4 regions of the Pseudarthrobacter sp. MOO13 genome follow, and region 4 is predicted to be linked to each of the others. Evidence: riboswitches for the same ligand, from Rfam matches in the RefSeq annotation. Region 4 holds a riboswitch; each other region holds the start of a gene.
What was found. Region 4 has a riboswitch for cyclic di-AMP ahead of AC4EEO_RS08330 (C40 family peptidase). Riboswitches for the same ligand answer to the same signal wherever they lie in the genome.
Positions count from the first base shown of each region.

Region 1: another riboswitch for cyclic di-AMP. It lies ahead of AC4EEO_RS15630 (aggregation-promoting factor C-terminal-like domain-containing protein); the one in region 4 lies ahead of AC4EEO_RS08330 (C40 family peptidase).
Region 2: another riboswitch for cyclic di-AMP. It lies ahead of AC4EEO_RS14980 (M23 family metallopeptidase); the one in region 4 lies ahead of AC4EEO_RS08330 (C40 family peptidase).
Region 3: another riboswitch for cyclic di-AMP. It lies ahead of AC4EEO_RS19305 (glycoside hydrolase family 16 protein); the one in region 4 lies ahead of AC4EEO_RS08330 (C40 family peptidase).

Region 1 covers NZ_CM177848.1:3,438,273-3,440,463, reverse strand. Annotated here, with positions in the region: gene AC4EEO_RS15630 (aggregation-promoting factor C-terminal-like domain-containing protein) at 61-768, opposite strand; cyclic di-AMP (ydaO/yuaA leader) riboswitch at 774-934, opposite strand; partial or broken gene AC4EEO_RS15625 (glycosyltransferase family 39 protein) at 1,080-2,191, opposite strand, start outside.
Region 2 covers NZ_CM177848.1:3,282,440-3,284,630, forward strand. Annotated here, with positions in the region: gene AC4EEO_RS14975 (C40 family peptidase) at 1-99, opposite strand, end outside; cyclic di-AMP (ydaO/yuaA leader) riboswitch at 170-351, opposite strand; gene AC4EEO_RS14980 (M23 family metallopeptidase) at 480-1,301, opposite strand; cyclic di-AMP (ydaO/yuaA leader) riboswitch at 1,314-1,544, opposite strand; gene AC4EEO_RS14985 (iron-dependent transcriptional repressor DtxR) at 1,663-2,191, opposite strand, start outside.
Region 3 covers NZ_CM177848.1:4,224,058-4,226,248, reverse strand. Annotated here, with positions in the region: gene AC4EEO_RS19315 (single-stranded DNA-binding protein) at 1-486, opposite strand, end outside; gene rpsF (30S ribosomal protein S6) at 558-863, opposite strand; cyclic di-AMP (ydaO/yuaA leader) riboswitch at 1,234-1,403, shown strand; gene AC4EEO_RS19305 (glycoside hydrolase family 16 protein) at 1,489-2,191, shown strand, end outside.
Region 4 covers NZ_CM177848.1:1,791,627-1,793,817, forward strand. Annotated here, with positions in the region: gene AC4EEO_RS08330 (C40 family peptidase) at 23-853, opposite strand; cyclic di-AMP (ydaO/yuaA leader) riboswitch at 857-1,029, opposite strand; gene AC4EEO_RS08335 (coiled-coil domain-containing protein) at 1,283-2,191, shown strand, end outside.

The sequences.
Region 1 (2,191 bases), 1.6 Mb from region 4:
CGCGGGCCGCATCGACATGATGCGGCCCGCGGTTTGCGTTGCGCCCGGTGCTGGTGGTGCCTAGTACCAGTTGTGTGCCAGGTGGAAGTTCAACGCGCCGCAGGGCGAGGCGTAGCTCTTCTTGATGTAGTCCAGGCCCCAGTTGATCTGCGTGCGGTAGTTGGTTAGGTAGTCGGCGCCTGCGCTGGCCATCTTCTCCGCCGGCAGCGACTGGACGATGCCGTACGCGCCGCTGCTGGCGTTGGTGGCGGTGGTGGTCCAATCGGATTCCTTGGTCCACAGCGTCTGCAGGCACTGCATCTGGTCCGGTCCCCAGCCAAAGGAGGACAGCTGGCTGGCGGCGTAGGCCTGGGCGCCCGCGGGATCGTTGACCGCGACGGCGGGAGCAGGCTCAGGCGCGGGGGCCGGCGCAGGTGCGGGTGCTTCAGCCGGCGGGGCGGCGGGAGCGGGCGCGGGGGCCGGCTCCGCGGCCTGCGGTGCCACGCTGATGGCGGAAGGAGCAGGATTCGCGGCCGGGTTGGACCGGATTTCGCTCTTCTCGATGCTCATCTGGGCATCCGCCGCCGACGTGGAAGCGCTTGACCCGGTGGACGACGCCTGGGTCATGCTGTTGGTCGCCTGGCCTGCCGCGCCAACGCCAACCAGCACCGCGCATGATGCAGCGAGGACCGCAACACGCCGGCCCACGGTGGTCTTTTTGGCGGGCTGGGGTTTGGCCCGATGTTTTGCCTTGGTTTGCAGGCATGGTTTTGCCATGGATTTAGACATGATTGATCGCCTCTCACACCTGCGGAGTTAGCTGTCGGGTTCGGATGAGGGCATCCGGCCGCACGGAAAAAACACGTGCTGGCTTAACCCCAAGGGCAATCATTGCCCGGGACGGTGGGTCCCCCGCCTCTGCCGTTGCTCAAGCGGAATCCGGGAAGCGGCAGAGCTTGGCGTCAACCCGGGATATGCGGCCCGAACGGGGACCGCACCCAATCGACGGTACAGGAAGATTGCGCATTAGTCACATTTGGGTAACGGAAGTCACGAATCATGGCGCGTCGATTTGCTGCAGGCGGATCCCCGGCGCCGGGTTATCCCGCCAGGATATAGACCGTGGTCCCGCCAATGTTTTGCGCCGGGAACGTGGACTCCACCCACTGTGCAATCCGGGTGGAGGCGTCAGAGCCGCTGCTGGACATCATGGTCCCGCCGGCAATGAAGTAGTGGATCCGGCCTTGGGAGACCAGCGCTTGGAACTGTTCCAGCGTGGGGGAGGGGTCGGTGCCGTTGAAGCCGCCCACGGCCATCACCGGCAGTTCCGTGGCCAGTTGGTAACCTGCGGCATTGTTCGAACCGACTACTGCCGCTGCCCAGGTGTAGTTTGAGGCACCGTCCTTCAACGCGGCCACGAGCCCGGCCGACGGCGTGGGCGCACCCAGAAGGCCGGCCATCCCGCCGGCGCGGCCACCGGTGGCACCCTGACCGCCCTGCGCTGCCCCGCCCTGGCCGGCCCCCTGGCCTTGTCCGCCCTGGCCGGCACCCTGGCCTTGTCCGGCCTGGCCGTTGAACTGCCGGGACGTGCCGCCCGCGCCAAACCCGCCGGTCCGGTTTCCGCCGAACCCGCCCGGGCCGCCGAACGACGGCGCCGGTCCGGCGCTGACAATGGCCCCGCTGTGCGCCGTCGCCGCCGTCGACATGGAGAAGGCCAGCGGGCCGGCGAGCGATGCCGCAATGGCGAGCGCCGTCGTCGTCCGTTGCACGGAGCGCAGGCGGATGAACCTGTTCAACCCTGTTCCTGCTGCGGCCGCAAGGCCTGCCGCCAGCACCACCCAGCGCAGCCACGGGCCGTAGGCGGATGTGGTTCCCAGCAGGGTGAATGCCATCAGGGGCTGCCGCGGCCACTGCGGCGGCCAGGAAGACCGCCGCGGCGGCCTGCCGCCGGTGCTGCCAGAGAAGTACCGGGCCCAGGCCGGCCAGGGCTGCGATCCCCGGTGCCAATGCCACCGCGTAGTAGGGGTGGATGATGCCCGCCATGAAACTGAAGACCAGGCCGGTCACCAGGACCCAGGAACCCCAGATGAGCACCGACGCCCGGACGGCGTCAGTCCGCGGCGCCCGGCGTCCCACCCACAGCAGGCCGGCAGCAAGGATCAGTGCGGAGGGCAGCAGCCACGCGATCTGGCCGCCAAATTCGCTGTTGAAC
Region 2 (2,191 bases), 1.5 Mb from region 4:
GGCCGGCAGGCCCATGCTCAGGATGAGGCCTGAAGCCGCTGCCACAACGGCAGCCTGGCGGCCCACGGTCCCGACATTGGCGCTTACGGCCTTGGACATGGCGTCCAAGGGGTTGGCGCGAACCGTTTGCGCACGGTGGCGCGCAGAATTATGGCGTGAAGACACGAAGGTAGCCTCTCCCAATGCCTGCGAGGTGAGCTGTCGGATTCGGATGGGAGTCACCCGGCCACTTCGCTTCCTGGGAAGCTCATGACTTAACCCCAAGGCCTTCCAGAACGCAGAAGGCCAAAATTGGTTCCCCCGCCCCTGCCAGACGATGAAATGCGAACGGACCTTGAGCGGTGGCAGAGTTAGGCAATCCACTCAAGAGCGTCAACTTCGGAAAAGTTGACGCGAGTTAGACGGTACAGCAGTTTTGCTTCAATGTCACATTCAGGTCACGGCGGGTCACGGCGATCTGGGAGTGCGCAATCAAACGGTTACAGCCAGCCCATCGGATCGACCACTTCGCCGTTGACCTGAACTTCGAAGTGCAGGTGGCAGCCGGTGGACGCCCCGGTGGTCCCGCTCAACGCCACGACTTCGCCGCGGGAGACCGTTTGGCCCACCTTGACGTTGAAGGACGAGAGGTGGTTGTACGTGGTCTCCAGGCCGTTGCCATGGTCGATCACCACCCGGTTTCCACCGCCGAACTGGTGCCAGCCGGCGAAGGTCACGGTTCCTGTTGCGGCTGCCAGGACGGACGTCCCGCACTGTGCCACAAAGTCCTGTCCGCGGTGGAAATCTCCGGTGCCGCCGGTGATTGGGCTGACCCGGTAGCCGAAGGGCGACGCGGTCACGAGGGATGCCAGCGGCGCGGCCAGGGTCCCGGCGGAAGCCGCACGCGTTACTGATCCGGCCGACTGGGCGCTCAGCAGTTGCTTCAGCTTCCCGTCGGGGTCCGCCTGCGTTACGACGGCTGAGCGGCTGAAGTCGATCTGGGCGCCTACATCCGCGGAAATCTGGGGCTGGGGGCTGACTGCGGAGGCGGCCTGGGGCGCGATTCCGGCCGCATCCGTCGCCATAACGGGGCTGGTGGCGGGCATGGTCACCGTGAGCACCAGGCCGGTGGCGGCGAGGGCGATGCCGGCCTTTTGGCCGATGCCGCTGGCCGCGGCAAAGTCGGTGATTTGCCGGAACGGACCCCGGCGGCGGCGTGCATCCCGTTGCGGGTCGCGGGGGCGCTCCGCGGCGGCTACTTCGACAACCCGGGCTGCCTCAGGGGGGCCCGCCGCGCGACGGCGGCCCCGGGAGGTCTGCATGGTCAAGAAGGGTTCCTCTCTGGAATAGCCTGCGGAGTTAGCTGTCGGATTCGGGTCAGAGAGATCAAAGACCCGGTCCGTCATGGGCAAACTTCTACACAGGGGTATTCCCGGAAGAATCCTTCACTGGAGAGGCTTGCTGCTGACGGACTTCACCCCAAGGCAGTCCCCCGCTGCCGGTTGTGGTTCCCCCGCCTCTGCCAGTAACGACTCGTACACCTGGCCCGCTGGCAGAGCTCGGCTCCGGATCAGGTAACGCTTAAGTATCAACGCTGGGTTCCACTATAGGGGCTTAAGACCCTAGGTAACAATTCCGTTATCTTTGCGTGGAATCCCCCGGGTGGGGTATGGAAACGCGGCGTCAGGCCTGGTTCACGGCGACGAAAACGTGTGCCGCCACCTCGGGAGGCAGCTCCAGCGCGCCCTCGATTCCCGCCACCCGTACCGAAATGTAGTCACCGACGCGTTCCAGGGAGACAGACGCGCCGGGCCGGATACCGCCCTCGTCGAGCTGGGTCAGCAGTTCCGGCTCCACCTGGATCGGTTCCGCCAGCCGGCTGATGGTCACTGCCGATTCAGGCCCGTAGGCCTTCATTGCCTCCACCAGGCTGATGGCGCCGTCGCCGAACCCGGGTCCGGGCTGTCCGCCCAGGGCGGCAAGGCCGGGGATGGGATTTCCGTAGGGCGACTCCGTGGGGTGGTCCAGCATCTCGTAGATGCGCCGCTCCACCCGTTCGCTCATAACGTGTTCCCAGCGGCAGGCTTCGTCATGGACATAGGCCCAGTCCAATCCGATCACGTCGGCCAGCAGGCGCTCGGCCAGCCGGTGCTTCCGCATGACCTCAGTGGCACGCTTGCGGCCGGTGTCGGTCAGTTCCAGGTGCCTGTCA
Region 3 (2,191 bases), 2.0 Mb from region 4:
TGCAGCCTGCTGGTTGCCGCCGCCCCAGCCTCCACCGGAGTTGCCGCCCTGGTTTCCACCAGGGTTGCCGCCTCCGAAGCCACCGCCGCCGTTGCCGCCGCCCCCACCCTGTCCGCCGGAGCGCTGGGTGCGGTTGACCTTGGCGTTGGCGTAGCGCAGGCTGGGGCCGATTTCGTCGACCTCAAGCTCGATGACGGTGCGCTTTTCGCCTTCTTTTGTTTCGTAGGAACGGCTCTTCAAGCGGCCGGTGACGATCACGCGCATGCCCTTGGTCAGGGATTCGGCGACGTTCTCGGCAGCTTCACGCCAGACCGCGGCGCGGAGGAACAGGGTCTCCCCGTCCTTCCACTCGTTGGACTGTCGATCAAAGGTGCGGGGGGTGGAAGCGATGGTGAAGTTCGCTACTGCGGAACCGGACGGTGTGAACCGCAATTCCGGGTCATTGGTGAGGTTACCGATGACCGTAATGGTGGTCTCGCCTGCCATCTACTGCCTCCTTGTTCGATCCTGGGTGAAGAGTGCGTTCCTGCGGGGTAAAGAATGAATTTTGGTGCTGATTACTCAGCAACAACCTTCTGCTCTTCGGGGCGGGTGATCTTGGTGCGCATGATGGTCTCGTTAAGAGACAGCTGGCGGTCAAGTTCCTTGGCGGTTTCCGGCTTGGCGGTGAAATTCACCACGGCGTAGATACCTTCGGACTTCTTCTTGATCTCGTAAGCCAGACGGCGACGGCCCCAGATGTCAACCTTTTCGATGGTTCCACCATCGTTGGTGATGACGTTCAGGAACTTCTGAAGCGACGGCTCAACGGTACGCTCTTCGACCTCGGGGTCGATGATTACCATCAATTCGTAAGGACGCATATGTGAACCCACCTCCTTTGGGCTAAGCGGTTACGGCATTTCCGTAACAGGAGGTTCATTTGCGATTCTGCACAGTGCCTTGCCACCAATACGGAGGCAGGACGCAGCACAGACTTCAATATCCTAGTGCATCTGGACCTGATAGGCGATTCGCGCTTGACTCAAGGCTAGCCGCGTGATGTGGCAGGAGCAGCCTGACCGGACACCTATGTGGAAAACGCAGGAGTGTGCCGTTCGCCAATAGACGTCTATGCGGGTGCACCGCGGGACGCCACGCCCACCGCGCCGCTTCCGTTACCCAATTGTGATTCCGCAGGGATTTTCGTGTACGGTCTTCGGGTGGGCCGCCCCAGCCGGCCCCAATCCCGGAAGACGCCCAACTCTGCCGCTTCCGCGATCCCTCAGGTTCCAAGGCAGAGGCGGGGGACCCAAGTGTCACGGGTATGGCTCCCGCCTGCCCTCGGGGTGAAGCCGCGATCCGCGGCCGAATGGCAGCATTCGAACCCGACAGCTAACCCCGCCGGCGTTGAGAGGTAAATTCCCCATGCCCGCATCCCGCAAATTGAGCGCCAAACGCGCCCGCCGTCATCAGAATGAGACCCCATCGGCCGGGCTCCGTCAGTTCTTGACATCCAGAGATTCCCGCCGCCTGCCCTTGGCCGCCGGCCTGGCAGCAGCCGTCCTCGGCGCAGCCTCCCTTGGCCTCGGCGTCGCCAACGGCAATGAAGCTGCCGACGTATCCCGGGTGGCCAGCGCCGCCGGGGCCGGCAGCGAGGTACAGGTCCAGCCCACCCCGTCGGCCGCAGTCCAGTCCGCTCCGGCGCCCGCCCCGGCACCGGCAGCCGCACCCGCGCCCGCACCCGCACCAGAGCAGGCTCCGGCCCAGGCGCCGGCTCCCGCGGCACCCGCCCCGGCTCCGGCCGCTGCGGCTCCTGCACCGCAGTCCCCCATCGCCGTGGCACCAGCCTCGGCACCGCTGGCCAACAGCGGGACGCCCATGCCCGCAGGGGTCCCCGGAAACTGGACCATGACCTTCGCTGACGAGTTCAACGGTTCAGGCCTGGACGGCGGTAAGTGGTCCAACTGCTGGTTCTCCCCCAACTGCGGAACCATGAACAAGGTGGCCACCAACCCAGCCAACGTCTCCGTGGCCAACGGCAACCTGGCCCTTAGCCTTGCCTCCTCGTCTTCCGGGTCCTTGGTCTCCACGAACCCGAAGGGTGGAGCGGGCACCGGGTACCAGTTCACCACCGGGTACGTCGAGGCCCGCATCAGGTTCCCCGGCAACGCCAACGGCCTCTATAACTGGCCCGCGTTCTGGACCACCG
Region 4 (2,191 bases):
AGCAGGCTTTACTGCGCGAAGACTAGGCGACGCGGACCACTGAGTAGCCGCTGAGCCAGCTGATGGAGTGCACCTGCGTGGTGTAGCCGTTGACGCCGCCACTCACAACCTGGCCGTTGCCGGCGTAAACGCCCACGTGGCCCGAGGTGATGATGAGGTCGCCGGGTGCCGGGCTCCCGACCACGCTGCCGTACTGGAAGAACTGCGTGGGAGCCAGGTCGCCGACGCTCTTGCCGACGGAGCGCAGGGCTTTTTCAACCATGGCGGTGCAGTCCTGGCTCACGCCGACCTGGCCGTAGGCGGAGGCCAGGATGGCAGCACCGGTCCCGCTCCCGGTGGTGGACGCCACCGGCGTTGCTGATGCGTAGGACATGTTCATGCCGGTGTTCGCCGGTGCGGTGGCGGCTGCCGCCTGGACGGGGGCCGCTGCCGGCGCAGGTGCTGCCACGTAGCCGGCGCCGGGGATCTGGATCTGGTCACCGGGGTAGATGATGGACGACAATCCCAGGCCGTTGGCAGCCAGGAGGTCATTGAGGCTGACTCCGTACGCGGCCGAAATCGCGCCGAGGGTGTCCCCGGAAACGACGGTGTGGACGGTTGCTGCCGCGGCTGCCGGAGCAGTTGCAGGAGCTGCGGCGGCCTGGACGCTGGCCTGCTCAGTGGTGTCCGCGCCCGTCACGCCCGCATGGGCCGGGGCGCCGACGCCGAACGCGATGCCGGACGCGGCGGCAACAGCGAGGGCCGGACGGCCAAACGAACGGGCCTGTGATTTGGCCGTCACGGCGAGTCCCTCGAGCGCAATGGAGCGGGCCGGGGTCGCGCGGTGGCGGGCAGTGCTGAGATTCTTTGACACGATTGATCGCCTCTCCCATGCCTGCGGGGTGAGCTGTCGGGTTCGGGTTGGAGATACCCGGCCGAACATATCTCCGCGGTGGGCGGAGGAGCTGTCCGACTTAACCCCAAGACCTGAAAGGTCGTGGAAACTTGGTTCCCCCGTCCCTGCCAGCATGAATGCGGTTGAATCCCGGTATCAGCGGCAGGGCTCGGCAAACTGATGGGAGTGTCCCGTTTGGGGAGGGACACCAGAAGACCATAACCCGCCGACCCTCCCATTGTCACGTTTAGATAACATGCGAGGTTCTTCTCTCGTATTCAACCAACGATTGGATGGGTCCGATCCACCCACGCCGGGCTCCCGCCGGTCCGGCACCGGACCAAACGGGTAACAAAGCAGGCACGGCCGCCTTTCCGCTCCGGCGTGCCGCCGGTATGCTTCGGGACTATGCCCCTGTTCGTGACCATGCCCACGTCCCCGCTGGTGGGGGGACTGCTCGCCATCGCAGTGGCAGCGGCCACGGTCCTGCCGGCCACTGCAGACGAGCCTGCACCTCCCGGTGGGTATCCGTCCTGGGCTGACGTGCAGCAGGCGCAGTCTTCCGAGGCAGCGAAAGCGGCAGAGATCACCACCATCAATGGGTTCCTGGACGGCCTCCAGACCCAGGCTGAAGCCGCCGGTAACACGGCGGTCCGGGCATCGGCCGACTACGCCGCAGCCGACGCCGGGCTGCAAGCGGCATCGGTAAGGCTGGATTCATTGTCCGCCCGGGCTGCCCGCGCCAACGACGAACTGGCCCGGCATCGCAAGGAAATCGGAGCGCTTGCCGTCCAGGCGTACAAGACGGGCGGGACCAATACCGGATTCTTCGTGGCCCTTGATGCCCTGCGGAACAACAGCGTCCAAGGGCTCAACCTCGTCCAGCTGGTGGGCGACAAGACTGCTGCTCTGGTGGAGAAAGCTGCGGCTGCCGGAAAAGTTGCCGCATCACTGGCAGAGCAGGAAAAAGTGGCCCGCACTGAGCGGGAACGACTGTCCGGGGAAGCAAAAGCCAAACTGGATGCAGCCCGCTCCGCCCAGGATGCGCTTGCCCGGCAGGTAAATGACGAACAGCAGCACAGCACCGAACTGACCGCCCAGCTTGCCTCGCTGAAGGGAACGACGGCGGCACTTGAGGGGGAGTATCGCCAGGGCCAGGCGGCGCTGGCTGCCTATGAAGCGGCCCAGGAGGCCAAGCGCGCCGCTGCGGCGCAGCAGGCCCGCCGGCAGGCCGAAGCCGCGGCGCAGGCTGCCGCGGCCGCAGCCAGGCAGCCCAAACCCGCGGCTGCAGCTCCGGCCGGCAACGCGGCGGTACCG